Regions from separate parts of the Lysinibacillus sp. A4 genome, predicted to be linked through region 1. Evidence: riboswitches for the same ligand, from Rfam matches in the RefSeq annotation. Region 1 holds a riboswitch; the other holds the start of a gene.
The links. Region 1 has a riboswitch for glycine ahead of NY607_RS22105 (amino acid permease). Riboswitches for the same ligand answer to the same signal wherever they lie in the genome.

Region 1 (7,961 bases):
TCTTCTGAATTTGGAAATAGGGCTTGATTTGCCTTTTCATCTATTGCTTTGTTTTTGCTTGTTTATTATGTGGAGTTCCATCATTCAGAGGTAGCTATACAAAAGCGACACGTATGTATTCCTCGTTCTTTAAGCTTTCAAGGTGATGCAATTCAAGGTCATCCATCGTAATTCGACGGATTTTTAGTTTTTTATCATAATCCCCTGCCCAGAACCTAATTAATTCAGCACCTTGCTCTGGTTGTATATGTTCCTTCAAATAACTTAAAAAATCTTCTAAAAATTGAGGACCCCAATTTCCCTCGATGCCGTATACAAAGGATTTTTCATTATAAAGCCCTAAGTCATAAGGTGGATTATTCCATTCAAATATATTCAAATTTTCAAAAGCTGATTCATCTGCTGCATGTAAAACTCGTGCATCATCATCCATCAAATGCCACGACTGTGTTGGTGTACTCTCTGTAATTGGATATAATTTTTTTAATTCTCTTACTGTTATTTCAGCAATTCCTGTACAATCAACTGTTTGTAAAGCACTGTTCGCCACTAGGACAGAATATAACGTCATATGCTTGTCTCCTTAAGCTTTATTCTAATATTCGCTTCATAATGTTCTTCATTTAGTCTCACTACTTCAAGTTCTTTTTTATTGTCATTCAATTTTAATGCTAAACTTTGAATGCCAAAGAATTCTGTGAAGGTATGGCTTCCAATGATAAGATTTATTCCTTTAAATTGAGCATATTGAATTGTATATAAATTACATTCACCTGTAATATATACATCACATTTATTTTCAACCGCTTCCTTCAGGCAAGCTGTTGTGCCTCCATTTCCACAGACTAAGCCTACTCGATTCACCATTTTGTTATTGAACTGCCAAAATCTAACGGGTTCTTCAAGTAAAAATTCAAGTTTTGTTACGAAATCTTTAAATTCAATTTCTTTCTCATATTGAGCGATTCTACCGAAGAACAGTCCTTCCCATTCATGGGTTCTTTTAATAATCTCTAAATTCAATTTTTTTAATAAGCTATCATTTGTGCCAAAGTTACAGTCATCAAGTGGTAAGTGATTATAGTAATGGCTTATACCGTTCGCTGCTAGTTTTTCAGTACATGCCTCTTTTAATCCATAGATTTCATCCCATGCATCATGGTGTGTTAACATCATGTCCACTCCATGAATTCTTGCTTCCTCTATCGTTTCAAGCGTTAGGTTAACACAGTATCCTATTTTCTTCACTTCTTTATTTGCCTTGTATGTAACCCCAGATTCATTAGCATAGATTTCCTGATTTGTTACATTAAAAAGTTCATCAATTCTTTCAACTATTTGTGAAACATCCATACTTCCATCCCCCTTCTCATTTCAATACTTCTTATCTAAATTAATAAGTAAATATTCCCATTTACACAAAAATACCCCTTTAGATTATCTTAATCTAAAGGGGTAAAAAGTTACAACTGTTATTAAATTTAATTTATAGACCGCATTTCAACTGTGCGCCACAGTTTGTACATGTATTACAGCCGCCCATTTCTTCGACTGTGCCTTTACGGCATACTGGGCATGTATTCCCAACGTCTGAGCCAATAACAGTTGTTGACTCTAACGCTTGAATCGTATCTACTAATACGACTGGACGTTTTGTATGTTCTTCAACCAATTCCTCTTCAAATGAAAGTTGATCCATATCATTTTCTTCTGCTTTTAGTGTAAGTACTTGTGAATCACGGCTACCGTCAACATAGACCGTACCACCCTTAGCGCCACCTTTATATAGTCGCTCGTACACTTTTTCAACTTGCTGTACTGTATAGCCTTTTGGTGCGTTTACAGTTTTAGAAATAGAGGAATCGATCCATTTTTGAATAATGCATTGCACATCCGCATGCGCTTCTGGTTTTAGCTCCATTGCTGTAACGAACCATTCTGGAAGCTCTTGCTCATTTACTTCTGGATGACGGTTCAAATATTCTTGGACAATTTCAGCTTTTACTTCAATGAATTTACCTAGACGACCAGAACGATAGTACGTGAAGGAGAAGTATGGCTCAAGACCTGTTGCTACCCCTACCATTGTTCCTGTGGACCCTGTTGGTGCAACCGTTAATAAATGTGAGTTACGGATACCAGTCGCTAAAATTTGCTCTTTGATATGAGCAGGCATTTTTTGCATAAAGCCTGTCTCTGTAAAGGCTTTACGTAAACGTGCTGTTTCTTCGTCTGTAGCACCTACTAAGAACGGGAAGCTACCACGCTCTTTCGCAAGCTCTGTAGACGCCTCATACGCAGTTTCAGCGATTGTTTTAAAGATATCATCGACTAACGCATTCCCTGCTTCTGAACCGTATTCTTTTTCACAGTAAATCAGCAAATCGGCTAAGCCCATAACGCCTAATCCAACACGACGTTCACCAAGAGCTTGTACACGGTTTTCTTCTAAGAAGTAAGGTGTCGCATCAATCACATTATCCTGCATACGAACACCAACACGAACTGTTTCACGTAGTGCTTCGTAATCAACTGATTGATTTTCTTTATTCGCAAACTGTGCTAAATTCACAGCAGCTAAGTTACACACAGAATATGGTGCAAGTGGTTGCTCGCCACATGGGTTCGTCGCTACAACACTTTGACCGTATGCCTTTGCATTTGTCATGTCATTGGCGTTGTCAATGAAGAAAATACCTGGCTCTGCTGAGTATGTTGCACATACATTAATTAAATTCCATAACTCTTTTGCTTTAATTGTACGGTATGTGCGGACTTTATAGCCCATTTTCTCCCATTCACGAACATCACCAACTTCATGCCATTTCGTGTTGTAAACGCTCATTTCTTCCTTTGTATATTCTTCAACAGCTGGGAAACGAAGCTCGAAGTCAGCATCTTTTTCAACTGCTTCCATAAATTCTTTTGTTAATGTCACAGAAATGTTGGCACCTGTTAAAAACTCTGGGTTATGAACAGTGTACGTGCCACCATCACGTAATTTATTTTCAGCCTCACGAATGATCGCTGTATCAAATCCACCTAAGCCTTCAATGTTTTTATAATTCACGATGCCTTGATACATCGCTTCTTCTTGCATAGAAAGTGGCTTGAAGTTTAATTTTTCTTTGGCTAGACGGATGATTGTTTCATCCGTTGTATTTTCGATCAGGTAACGCAGAATACGTGGATTTTGCATTTTGGAAATAATAAACTCCACAATATCTGGATGCCAATCTGCTAGCATAATCATTTGTGCGCCACGACGTGATCCACCTTGCTCCACAAGATGTGTCAATTTAGCAATGTCATCTAACCAGGATACAGAACCAGATGATTTACCGTTTACACCACGAGCTAATGTGTTACGTGGGCGTAATGTTGAACCATTTGTTCCAACACCTCCACCGCGGCTCATAATCTCCATAACTTGCTTACGGTGATCACTGATACCTTCACGAGAGTCAGCGACAAATGGCATCACGTAACAGTTAAAGAAGGTTACATCAGTTTCAGATCCAGCTCCATAAATCACTCGTCCAGCTGGAATGAATTTCAAGGATACTAATTGCTCATAAAATTTTTCAAACCATTCTTGGCGTTTTTCTGGTGTTTTTTCAACAGCGGCAAGGCCCGTTGCATTTCGTTTTGCAATTTGTTCATAATATATCTCAAGAGGCTTTTCTAGCACGTCAATTGAACGCGTAATCACACCCGTTTCTTGCTCTTGCGGATCGTCTAATGCGCTACGATAATCTTCTTCAATCAAAATCTCTGCTGTTTTTGTAGACATATCCAATTTTTGAATTGTCCCTAAACCACGTGCAGGAAATTTCGGATCAGCTTTTACCGTTAATACAACAAAGTCGCCGGCTTTCAATGTTTTCTTTTCTGTGTCTTTAAACGAATAGCGATCGATCATGACAAGTCTCGATACACCTTTGTGTGTAATATGCATATCAGATGTTACGGGATGTACCTGCGGGAATTGTTCAATATCTTTGTTTAACTGTTCAAATTGATTGTTTACTTCGGGTTGATGATTTGTGAGTACCATCGTTTTGCCTCCCTTATTTTCTTCATTACAAAATAAATACACAATATCTCGTGTTGTTAAACACTACATATTGTGTATATGTCTTTAAAAAAGATACTATATATAGTTTTTTAATTCAACTCTTGCTTTTTTTAATAGATTCAGAACTACTTGTTATGACTAGGATTGAACGTTAAAAAATATTTTTTTCATACCATTTTTTACTTTTTAAAGTTCCACTCATCTGAAGCATATTTTTTTTCTTCTAAAGCTTGGACATATTCTAATTGCTCCTCAGAAAGTGTAAATGGTTTTAATTCAATTTGCAACGATTTTGCAAAACCATCTCTAAAAGCTGTCACACATTGTTCAACTGTCACTGGCTCTTTTACAAGACTGTTGATGGCAACAGCCTTTTCTGGTAGCTTTCTACGCATACGATTCTTCGCTTCTTCACTGGAGAAATTAAATACGGATAATAATTTCTCTTGATCCAAATCTAATAAAATGGCGCCATGCTGTAAAATGACACCCTTTTGACGTGTTTGAGCACTTCCAGCTATTTTTTTCCCTTCTACGACAAGTTCATACCAACTTGGTGCATCAAAGCAAACAGCACTTTTTGGACTCTTCAGGTCCGCTCTTTTCTCCTCTGTATCAGGTACACTAAAATAGGCATCCATACCCAGGTTATGGAAACCTTGCAAAATTCCCTCACTTAACACACGATATGCCTCTGTCACAGATTCTGGCATATTCGGATAGCTTTCCGTCACAATGACACTATAAGTTAGCTCATGTTCATGTAGGACAGCTCGTCCACCAGTTGGTCGACGTACAAAACCTAAGCCTTGTTCACGCACAGCATCTAAATTAATATCTCTTTTAGCTTGTTGAAAATAACCAATGGATAATGTCGCAGGCTCCCACTCGTAGAAACGAATTACTGGTGGAATTAACCCCTCACTATGCCAATCAAGTAAGGCTTCATCTAGTGCCATATTAAAAGAAGGACTACATTTCCCTGAATTTAAAAAATACCAAGTTGTCATATGCTCATCTCCTACAAATATAAAATGATCCATCAGGCCCCACCTGTGGGTCAACTTTAACGAATAGTATACTACAGTTCAAATTGCGAACGATTGCTTGTGTAACGAAAAAAGCGATTTCGCTACAACCTAGTTAATTTTATCAAACTCATTGGACTATCGCTAGCGCATCTTTTATAATAATAGAGAAGATAGAAAGGGGTAAGAAAATCTTGGACATACTTATCACAATCGGTGTCGTTTTAGTAGTCACAATTGCATATATCGGAATTAATGCACTACGACTCAAAAAAGCCGTAACCAACCTAACACAAGAGCAATTCATAGAAGGCTATCGTAAAGCCCAGCTGATCGATGTTCGTGAGCAAAAAGAATTTGATGCTGGTCACATTCTTGGTGCACGAAATGTTCCTTCGACAACACTACGTCAACGTTATAAAGAAATTCGCCCAGATTTACCAGTATATCTATACTGTCAAAATACAGGCCGTAGCTCACGTGCTGCACTATTTCTTAAAAAACGTGGGTACAACCAAATTTACCAACTTCAAGGTGGTTTCAAAACTTGGACAGGTAAAATAAAAGCAAAAAAATATTAATGCTCTCATCAGAAAAAGTCGTCTCAAAGTACTATGAGACGACTTCTTTTTTAAAAAATTCAGAGTTTCTACTATATTATATCTATTTCAAATGATGCTGTACGAGCTTCATGTCATTAAATTAAAAAAGTAAAGCAACAAAACGCATTATAATCCCCTTTTTGATACAAAGTCTACTTTGAACGAGTTCGCTACTTGAGTCGGGTCCTCATAAAAATGAGCGCTTCGTCCACTTTTTTGAGCGTCCTTTTCATTTGTTTGAGCACTTCCACACTCTTTTGGAGCGGTTTTCACTTATGTTTGAGCACTTCGACAGCTATGTTGAGCAATCTTCCAATAATCCATCTCATATTAAAAACCCCTTCACGAAACACTTTGTATGACCAAAAATACTATTTTTCGTTAGAGATATGCCTGTTACGAACCCCATTCTTCTATTTTTCTGAAAATAGTCAAAATTTATTGTTGAATAATTTTAGAAGCACTGTTAGGATGTATAATATCTTACAATAATAATTGATTATCAAGTTAATAAGCTATGAATGCTATGGATCAAACTATAGCAGGAGCAGTTCTGGAGAGAGCGCACATTGCGTCGCCGAAGGGTTCACTATCTCAGGCAAAAGGACAGAGGAGTAATACAGCTTTTATAAGCGATGCTACATAAAATATTTAACCTATTTCATGTAGACATCTGTGAGTAAATGATATTTGTTATTCTGACGTTTTTCCGAGACTAGTGTCACAACTAGTCTCTTTTTATTTTTCCAGTCATAGTTTTTTATGCATCTTTGAGGGGGATTAACGTGGAACAGCAACAATTAAAACGAGATTTAAAAAATCGCCATGTGCAGCTTATTGCCATTGGCGGAACAATTGGGACTGGTTTATTTTTAGGCTCTGGAAAAGCCATTGCCTTAGCAGGGCCTTCGATCATCCTAGCCTACTTAATTGTGGGGACAGCGCTATTTTTTGTGATGCGTGCCTTAGGTGAATTGTTACTATCCAACGCAGGCTACACTTCATTTACGGATTTTGCATCCGAGTACATAGGGCCTTGGGCAGGTTATGTAACAGGTTGGACATACTGGTTCTGTTGGATTATGACCGCAATGGCAGACATTATTGCGGTGGGGGTTTATACACAATATTGGTTTGATCTCCCACAATGGGTGCCAGCCATTGGTTGCCTTGTATTGTTATTACTACTAAATCTATTAACCGTTAAGCTTTTTGGTGAGCTAGAATTTTGGTTCGCTATTATTAAAGTTATTACGATTGTCGCACTTATTATTATTGGTCTTATTATGTTAGTAACTGGCTTTCAAACTAGCTCAGGGACCGTATCAGTTGAAAATCTGTGGGCACATGGAGGCATGTTCCCAAATGGTATATACGGCTTTTTAATGGCCTTCCAAATGGTAGTCTTTGCATTTGTTGGAGTGGAATTAGTGGGGGTTTCAGCAGCTGAAACCGCAGATCCTCAAAAAAATATTCCTTCTGCCATTAATAAAATTCCATTTCGCATTTTGCTTTTCTATGTAGGGGCATTATTTGTCATTTTATGTATTAACCCATGGTATGAAATGTCTGCTTCAAGCAGTCCCTTTGTCCAAGTGTTTACATTAGCAGGTATCCCGATTGCTGCTGGTATTATAAATTTTGTTGTGCTTACTTCAGCGGCTTCAGCAGGTAACAGTGGGTTATTCTCCACAAGTCGGATGCTCTATAATCTTGGTAACAATAAACAGGCGTCTGCAGCATTCGCAAAACTCAACAGAAACAGTGTGCCAAGTAATGCTCTCGTTATTTCTGCTATTGTTGTATCAGTTGGTGCTCTGTTAAGTAAGTTGATGCCAGAGAATGCCTTTAGTGTTGTGACGACAATCAGTGCAATTTGTTTTATATGGGTGTGGAGCATTATCATCATTTCTCACATCATCTACAAACGAAAAAAACGTGCTTTACATGAAGCTTCCATCTTCAAAGCACCACTGACTCCTTTTATCAACTACGTCGTGCTTGCGTTTTTCGCCTTTTTATTAATGGTGATGTTTATTTCTGAGGCTACGCGTACAGCACTGCTGTTAACACCAATTTGGTTTATCGCTTTATTTATTATTTATAAAATGAAAAAAAGATGACTTCAGACTAAGCGCTGAAATCATCTTCACTTATTAAAAAATAGTCATATCCCATTCTGTTGCTAGCTGTTTCAGCAACTGTACACCTGCCACACTGTTTCCTATTGGATCAATCGCTGGTCCGTAAATT
Region 2 (7,961 bases), on a different contig from region 1:
TTTCTTCAAGTTCTTTCACAGCGTATAAAAGATAGAGTCATCTTTGGAGAATCACTCACACAGGCGGTAACGATCATGGCCGTTTTTCAAAAGGACTTTCCGATGTTCGTTGAGCATGGCGAGCACAGCGGTTATTTAGCAAAAGAGTTAATATTGTATAGCGATTTATTAATGGAAAAGCAGGAACAGCTTTTGCAAAAAATATTATCGTTTGTGCAGCCTAGTTTCTTTATCCTTATAGCTGCTTGTATAATAGCGGCTTATATCAGTTTATTATTACCCATCTATCACATGATTGAATTAGTTTAGGAGGAAGATGATGAAACGTCTTAACCAACAAGATGGTTTTACTTTAATTGAGATGCTTATAGTTTTGTTAATTATATCTATTCTTATTTTAATTACAATCCCAAATGTTACAAAGCATTTCGCCACAATAGATAAGAAAGGCTGTACGGCTTATATAAGCATGGTACAAGGTCAAGTAGAGGCGTATCGTGTAGATTATATGGCTTATCCTACCTTAGAGGATTTAGTGGCAAAGGGCTATTTAAAGGAAAATGAAACAACCTGCCCAAATAAAGAAGAAATAGTGATTACTAATGAGGGAGAGGTACGTCCAGCCAATGTCAACTTGGAAACAGGTACGGATAGCTAATGAATGTTCGTAAAAACGGCGGTTTTACCATTCTTGAAATGCTGGTTGTCTTATTTCTTGTTATGAGTTTAACAGCAATTGTTAGTAAATTCTCATTGAAAATAGCAGAAACCAAGGAATTAGAACGATTTTTTACGCAATTACAGCTAGATATTCAATATATTCAAACCTATAGTATGAGCCAACGACAATATATAGCCTTGAAAATGGAAGGTTCAATAAATCGTTATACTATTCAAAAAGATATTTATACTCATTTATATGAACGTTCTTTTCCGAAGGGGGTTGAATTTTTGCCAGCTGAGAGTTCCATTCAAACACTTGTCTATAACTACAGCGGCAATGTGATGTCAGCAGGCACCATGGCATTTAAAACACCACAGGGCAAGAAAAAAGTAATCATAACATTAGGGCGAGGGAGAGCTAGGATTGAATGAGTCAGGCTATTCTTTTGTAGAAACTATTTTAGGTGTGGGTATTTTGATGTTACTTTGTACCTCGTTAATCCCCATTACCTATACGATGAAAACAAATCTTGCTAATAAAAAAATGGAGCTAATTGCAGCTGAAACAGCATACGAAGGTTTAAAACAGTACCATGCGATTCAAGTAACAGAGGGCTCTCGGACCATTGAACAGGTTGCTTATCATTGGATCGTTGACGAACAACAAATTTGTGTCCAATTTCAAAATTTACAGGAGTCACGCCAAAAATGTATCCAAGTGACAGGTGAAGCCTCATGAATGAAAAAGGCTATACATTAATAGAAGCTATGTTTCAATTAGTCGTTTTTGTGCTTATTTCTCATTTTTTTGTCCTTATAATACTTTGGTTTGCAGAAATGAAATCAACTATGCTAACAGATGAACAAACAAAGTGGGAACTATTTGTTTCCGACTTGAACCTCTCTCTAAAAGAACTTTCCACCTTTTCCATTCGTGAAGATCAAAAAAGAATAACTTTCCAAACAGCTAATACGCTCCATCATGTTGATTGCTACTCAAATATTATTCGTGAGCAGGTAAAGGGTGGACATGTTCCTATGCTAATAGGAATCAATAAATGTCAATTTAGCTATTCCGAAAATAAGCTGACGGTAGCTGTTGAAATGGCGAGTGGTATTCAAAAGGAGCGAGCCTTTTATGTGCCAATTATTGAAAAATGACAGAGGGGCTATTTTTTTGATCGCAATTGCATTATTATTTTTTGTAACTACTTTTGTTCTTGCGTATTATATGTCTTATGAAATGCAGTATCGAACATATGATGGGCTAGAAAAATTGAATGTTCGAGCTACGATAAATTTATTGGGACAAATTTTGTCAGACAGTGTAGAATCGTAGTTATAAGAAGGTGAATCGAATTGCGAAAAATATATTTAGTTGGTTTTATGGGTAGTGGAAAAAGTGCATTAGGAAGACGCTTAAGCTATTTATTGAAGATGCCATATTATGATATGGATCATGAAATTGTGCGTCAGCAGGGGATGACCATTCCACAGATTTTTGAAAAATACGGTGAGGCCCACTTTCGAGAAATAGAAACAGAATTTTTGAAAAATTTCAGGGACGAGGCTTGCATTATTTCGACTGGTGGTGGCGTTGCCATTAATGCTGAAAATCGAAAAATTATGAGACGCAGTGGATTGGTGTTTTTTTTAGATGCGTCGTTTGAGGATATTTATAAACGAGTTCAGCATGATCCAAATAGACCCATTGTACAGAGCTCTACAAAGGAGGAGCTAGAAAGTCTGTATCACTACAGAAGGAAGTTTTACCGTGATGCAGGTCATATTCAGGTACTGACAGAAGGTAGGACGATTCGCCAAATTCTAGAGTATTTAGTATTTCAAGTGAAAAGGTTAAAAAACGAACGATGAATATATTATGTCAATTTAATGTTCGTGTTTTATTATCTTTTAAAAAATGATTGCCTTTCCAATGCATTTAATGTTAGGATATAGACAAATAAGTAACTAAATGTTCATTGAATACTAAATAGTACCAAGATTTATCTTGGGCGGATGATTGTGCGGGGAGAGAGCGTGTAGACGCCACCGAAGGAGCAAGTAGCAATGGGCTATGAATCTCTCAGGTAAAAGGACTCGTACAAGACGCAACTCTGGAGAGAGCTGTAGTATAACAATAACAGCCACCAAAGGGGAAAGCCGACTGATTGGCAAGGGTAAAGCTTGCGAGCCAGTCTGGTGTAACTTTCAGGTGCAAGGACAGAGAATCCCGAAAAGGGGTTCGTCTGTCTTTTTTTATGTCTATAGCCAGTTTTACGTAATTGATTGTAGGAATGCAAAAAGCAGACGAACTACTACCAGTAAAAATGTAACTAACAATAAGGGGGCAAAAAAGAATGGCGAATGAATTAAAACGTACACCTCTATTTGAAGAATACGCGAAATATGGTGCAAAAACAGTTGACTTCGGTGGATGGGAATTACCTGTTCAATTCTCTTCTATTAAAGAAGAACATGATGCAGTGCGTAATCGTGCAGGCTTATTTGATGTATCACATATGGGAGAGATTTTAGTAACTGGTCCCGATGCATTAGGTTTTTTACAAAATCTGTTATCAAATGATGTCTCAAAAATTGTTGACGGTCAAGCGCAGTACACGGCAATGTGCTATGAAGATGGTGGCGTTGTTGATGATTTATTAACATATAAATTAGCTGACAATCACTATTTATTATGTGTCAATGCAGCTAACATTGAAAAAGACTATGATTGGATGATGGAAAATCAACATCAATATGATGTGACGATTGATAACCAATCGGATGCCTACGCACAAATTGCTCTGCAAGGACCATTAGCAGAAGAAGTTCTTCAATCCCTTACTTCAACTGATGTAAGTGCCATTAAATTTTTCCGCTTCCAAGAGAATGTGGAGGTTGCCGGACATAAAGTATTAGTTTCGCGCAGTGGCTACACAGGTGAAGATGGCTTTGAATTATATGGCGCTCCAGAAGACATCAAAGCGCTTTGGGGTAAAATTTTAGAGGCAGGTCAAGAAAAAGGTGTGGTTCCAGCTGGACTAGGATGTCGTGATACACTTCGTTTTGAAGCGGGGCTACCACTATATGGTCAAGAGCTATCAGCAACAATTTCTCCTCTAGAGGCTGGTATTGGCTTCGCTGTGAAATTAAATAAAGAAGGCTTCATTGGTCATGAAGCATTAGTAGCTCAAAAGGAAAATGGTCTACCACGCAAACTTGTAGGCATTGAAATGATTGATAAAGGCATTCCACGCCATGGCTACAAAGTGTTTAAGGATGGTCAAGAAATCGGTGAAGTGACAACTGGTACACAGCTTCCTTCATCTAAACGTAATGTTGGTCACGCATTAATTGACAGTCAATTCGCAACAATCGGAACTGAGCTAGAAATCGAAATTCGCGGTAAACACTTAAAGGTAATAACAGTAGAAACACCGTTTTACAAGCGTTCAAAATAATAGTTGAAAAGAGGGACCTACATTTATGAAACATCGTTATTTACCTATGACGGAGCAAGATCAAAAAGAAATGTTAGACGTAATCGGTGTATCCTCAGTCGATGAGTTATTTGAGGATATTCCTGAGAAAGTCCGTTTTAAAGGCCTTTATGATATTAAAGAAGCTAAATCAGAATCTGCTTTATTAAAAGAATTAACGGCACTTGCTGCTAAAAATAAGGATACAAATGCCAATGTATCATTTTTAGGCGCAGGTGTTTATAACCACTATAAACCAGTGATCGTGGACCATGTTATTTCTCGTTCAGAGTTCTATACGGCTTATACACCATATCAGCCTGAGATTTCACAAGGTGAGCTACAAGCCATCTTTGAATTCCAAACGATGATTGCCGAGCTAACGGGTATGGATCTTGCAAACTCTTCTATGTATGACGGTGGTACAGCTTTAGCAGAGGCAGGTATGCTGGCAGCTGGTCATACGCGTCGCAAGAAAATTTTAGTGTCTGAAGCAGTGCACCCAGAATATCGCGATGTTGTTGCTACATATGCCTACGGTCAATCCATTGAGATTGTGACTATCCCGCAAAAAGATGGTGTGACAGATGTGGATGCATTAAAAGAGTTGATCGATGACAACACAGCAGCTGTTATTGCACAATATCCAAACTTCTTCGGCCAAGTGGAAGACATCCAAGTGATCGGGGATATTGCACATGCTGCAAAAAGCTTACTTGTTGTATCTTCTAACCCACTTGCATTAGGAATCTTAACGCCTCCTGGCAAGCTTGGCGCTGATATTTGTGTAGGTGATGCGCAAGTATTCGGTATTTCTGAAGCCTTCGGTGGCCCACACTGTGGTTTCTTTGCAGTAACAACAAAATTAATGCGTAAGGTCCCAGGACGTCTTGTTGGTGAAACAGTGGATGGTGAAGGCCGTCGTGGTTACGTTTTAACACTACAAGCACGTGAACAACATATCCGTCGTGATAAGGCAACTTCAAATATTTGCTCAAACCAAGCACTTCTTGCACTTGCAGCTTCTGTAGCGATGACAGCTCTAGGAAAACAAGGTATCCGTGAAATGGCTACTCAAAATATTGCGAAAACACGTTATGCAAAAAATGCCTTTGAAGCAGCAGGCTTTACAGTAGCATTCCAAGGTGCACACTTTAACGAAATCGTAGTGAAAACGAATAAATGTGTGAAGGAAATCAATAAAGGCTTAATCGAAAAGGGTATTATCGGTGGCTATCCTTTAGGTCAAAATTATGACTCTCTGAAAAATCATGTGCTAATCGCAGTAACTGAATTACGCACGAAGGAAGAAATTGATGCACTTGTTGCAGAAATGGGGGCTCTTAATGCATAACGAAAATCAATCACTCATTTTTGAAATTTCAAAAGAAGGTCGCGTTGGCTATAGTTTAGAAGCACTAGATGTGCCTGAAGTAGACCTAGCAGATTTATTACCTGCAAACCTAGTACGTTCAGAGGCAGCAGAACTACCTGAAGTATCTGAGCTGGATATTATGCGTCATTATACAGCACTTTCTCGTAGAAACCATGGGGTAGACTCGGGCTTCTATCCGCTTGGCTCTTGTACGATGAAATATAATCCGAAAATTAACGAAACAGTTGCACGTCTTTCAGGCTTTGCAAATGTTCACCCATTACAGGATGAATCAACAGTCCAAGGGGCAATGGAACTTCTTTATGATCTTCAAACGTCTTTAGTAGAAATTACAGGGATGGATGAAGTTACATTACAACCAGCAGCAGGTGCTCATGGTGAATGGACAGCGTTAATGATGATTCGTGCCTTCCATGAAGCAAATGGGGAAGGTCACCGTAACAAAGTAATCGTGCCTGACTCAGCTCACGGTACAAACCCAGCCTCAGCGACAGTAGCGGGCTTTGAAACAATCACTGTCAAATCGGATGAAAATGGCTTAGTTGATATCGAAGACCTTCGCAAAGTAGTAGGTTCTGATACAGCAGCACTCATGTTAACGAACCCGAATACACTAGGGTTATTTGAAGAAAACATTATCGAAATGGCAGAGCTAATTCACTCTGTAGGCGGTAAAGTGTACTATGATGGTGCGAACCTCAATGCCGTTATGAGTAAAGCACGTCCTGGCGATATGGGCTTTGACTGTGTGCATTTAAATCTACACAAAACATTTACAGGCCCACATGGTGGCGGTGGTCCAGGTTCTGGTCCAGTAGGTGTAAAAGCAGATTTAATTCCATTCCTACCAAAACCAGTATTAGTAAGAACTGAAGAAGGCACATACCACTTTGACTACGATCGTCCACAATCAATCGGACGCGTAAAACCTTACTATGGTAACTTTGGTATCAATGTTCGTGCTTATACGTATATTCGTACAATGGGGCCAGATGGCTTAAAAGCTGTTACAGAATATGCTGTATTAAATGCAAACTATATGATGCGTCGCTTAGAGCCATTCTACGATCTACCATATAACCGTCACTGTAAACATGAATTTGTCTTATCAGGTCGTCGTCAGAAGAAGCTAGGCGTTCGTACATTAGATATCGCAAAACGTTTGTTAGACTTTGGCTACCATCCACCAACAACATACTTCCCATTAAATGTGGAAGAGGCGTTAATGATCGAGCCAACTGAAACTGAATCTAAAGAAACATTAGATGCATTCTGTGATGTAATGATTCAAATTGCGAAAGAAGCAGAAGAAAATCCATCAATCGTTCAAGAAGCACCTCATACAACAGTCGTATCTCGTCTAGACGAAACACGCGCTGCTCGTACACCAGTGCTTCGTTATCAAAAAGCATAGTCTACAAAACCGTTCACGTTTAGGTGAGCGGTTTTTTTGCACCTTAAATTACAAGCTGAATGAATGAACATTGGATTTTAGCGTGCTGGCGACGTAATATAAAGCCAAATAAAAGTGTGACTGATTACTGCCTCATGACTTTTGGGAAGAAAATCATAAAAGGAAAGCAAGGTTTTCGATTATTTTGTTTAGATGTAACTTTTCAAGGATAAGAGGGTGAAGTTGTAAATGAAGAGGTGAACAATGCTATTTCTCCTAACTATTTTTGGAGGTTGGACTTTCCTTTTTGAAATTCATAATATCCTGAAAGAAAAGTACAAATGCTTAAAGAACTATTTTATATATATTCATCCTAAAAGACTAATGTCGTTATATGATTAATACTTTTTATTCATTTTTCCTATATAGAAGATTATTTTAAAAAACAGCTTTGGGCCCAAGAGTAATTGAACCTTTAGTTTTTTTTTTATAAAAAAATAGGATTAATCCTATATTAACTGAAAAAATATCATAATTATTATATGTAACATTTTTACTAAAAATACTTTAAATTGTTTTTAATTACAATATCTTCTATAGAAAATATTGACATTAATTTTTGGTGTTGTATAGTTACTTTTGTGATACATCCTATCATTAGTGAATAAAAAATGCATAAAAGTAGAATTAGAGTTTCTAGTACATAGCTTAGCCTCAAATTGATTTTTATTCCTGAAATATTCTTTATAAGAAGTAGTTATATAATTCTAATCCTGTATTTTTATCACTAAATGTTTATGCTTACCCGAAATTCGTTATCTAAAGGAGGGACGGCTGTAGAAATATACAGCCAAATGAATGGAGATTATTAATCAAACAAACAGAACCATGCTATTTGAAGAAATTAATCCTGAAAAAATGGACTTAATTACGCTTGTTGGAGATGTGAAGGGAATCGACAGTCTAAGTGATGAAAAGATTAAAGAAATTCCATGATGGAGATGATATCGGCTACATTATCGACGAG

Region 2: linked by a shared signal. The riboswitch ahead of gcvT (glycine cleavage system aminomethyltransferase GcvT) and the one ahead of NY607_RS22105 (amino acid permease) in region 1 are both predicted to bind glycine.

The regions. Positions count from the first base shown of each region.
Region 1 is NZ_JANWTB010000015.1:50,259-58,219, reverse strand. Features, by position in the region: gene NY607_RS22130 (hypothetical protein) at 95-571, opposite strand; gene NY607_RS22125 (Nif3-like dinuclear metal center hexameric protein) at 568-1,353, opposite strand; gene NY607_RS22120 (vitamin B12-dependent ribonucleotide reductase) at 1,487-4,057, opposite strand; gene NY607_RS22115 (lipoate--protein ligase family protein) at 4,258-5,088, opposite strand; gene NY607_RS22110 (rhodanese-like domain-containing protein) at 5,301-5,687, shown strand; glycine riboswitch at 6,252-6,328, shown strand; gene NY607_RS22105 (amino acid permease) at 6,494-7,831, shown strand; gene NY607_RS22100 (glutaminase) at 7,865-7,961, opposite strand, start outside.
Region 2 is NZ_JANWTB010000003.1:7,086-15,046, reverse strand. Features, by position in the region: gene comGB (competence type IV pilus assembly protein ComGB) at 1-309, shown strand, start outside; gene comGC (competence type IV pilus major pilin ComGC) at 320-658, shown strand; gene comGD (competence type IV pilus minor pilin ComGD) at 658-1,095, shown strand; gene NY607_RS05360 (hypothetical protein) at 1,088-1,402, shown strand; gene comGF (competence type IV pilus minor pilin ComGF) at 1,399-1,824, shown strand; gene NY607_RS05350 (hypothetical protein) at 1,841-2,002, shown strand; gene NY607_RS05345 (shikimate kinase) at 2,023-2,538, shown strand; glycine riboswitch at 2,683-2,775, shown strand; gene gcvT (glycine cleavage system aminomethyltransferase GcvT) at 3,024-4,127, shown strand; gene gcvPA (aminomethyl-transferring glycine dehydrogenase subunit GcvPA) at 4,153-5,499, shown strand; gene gcvPB (aminomethyl-transferring glycine dehydrogenase subunit GcvPB) at 5,492-6,955, shown strand; gene NY607_RS05325 (hypothetical protein) at 7,793-7,930, shown strand; gene NY607_RS05320 (hypothetical protein) at 7,902-7,961, shown strand, end outside.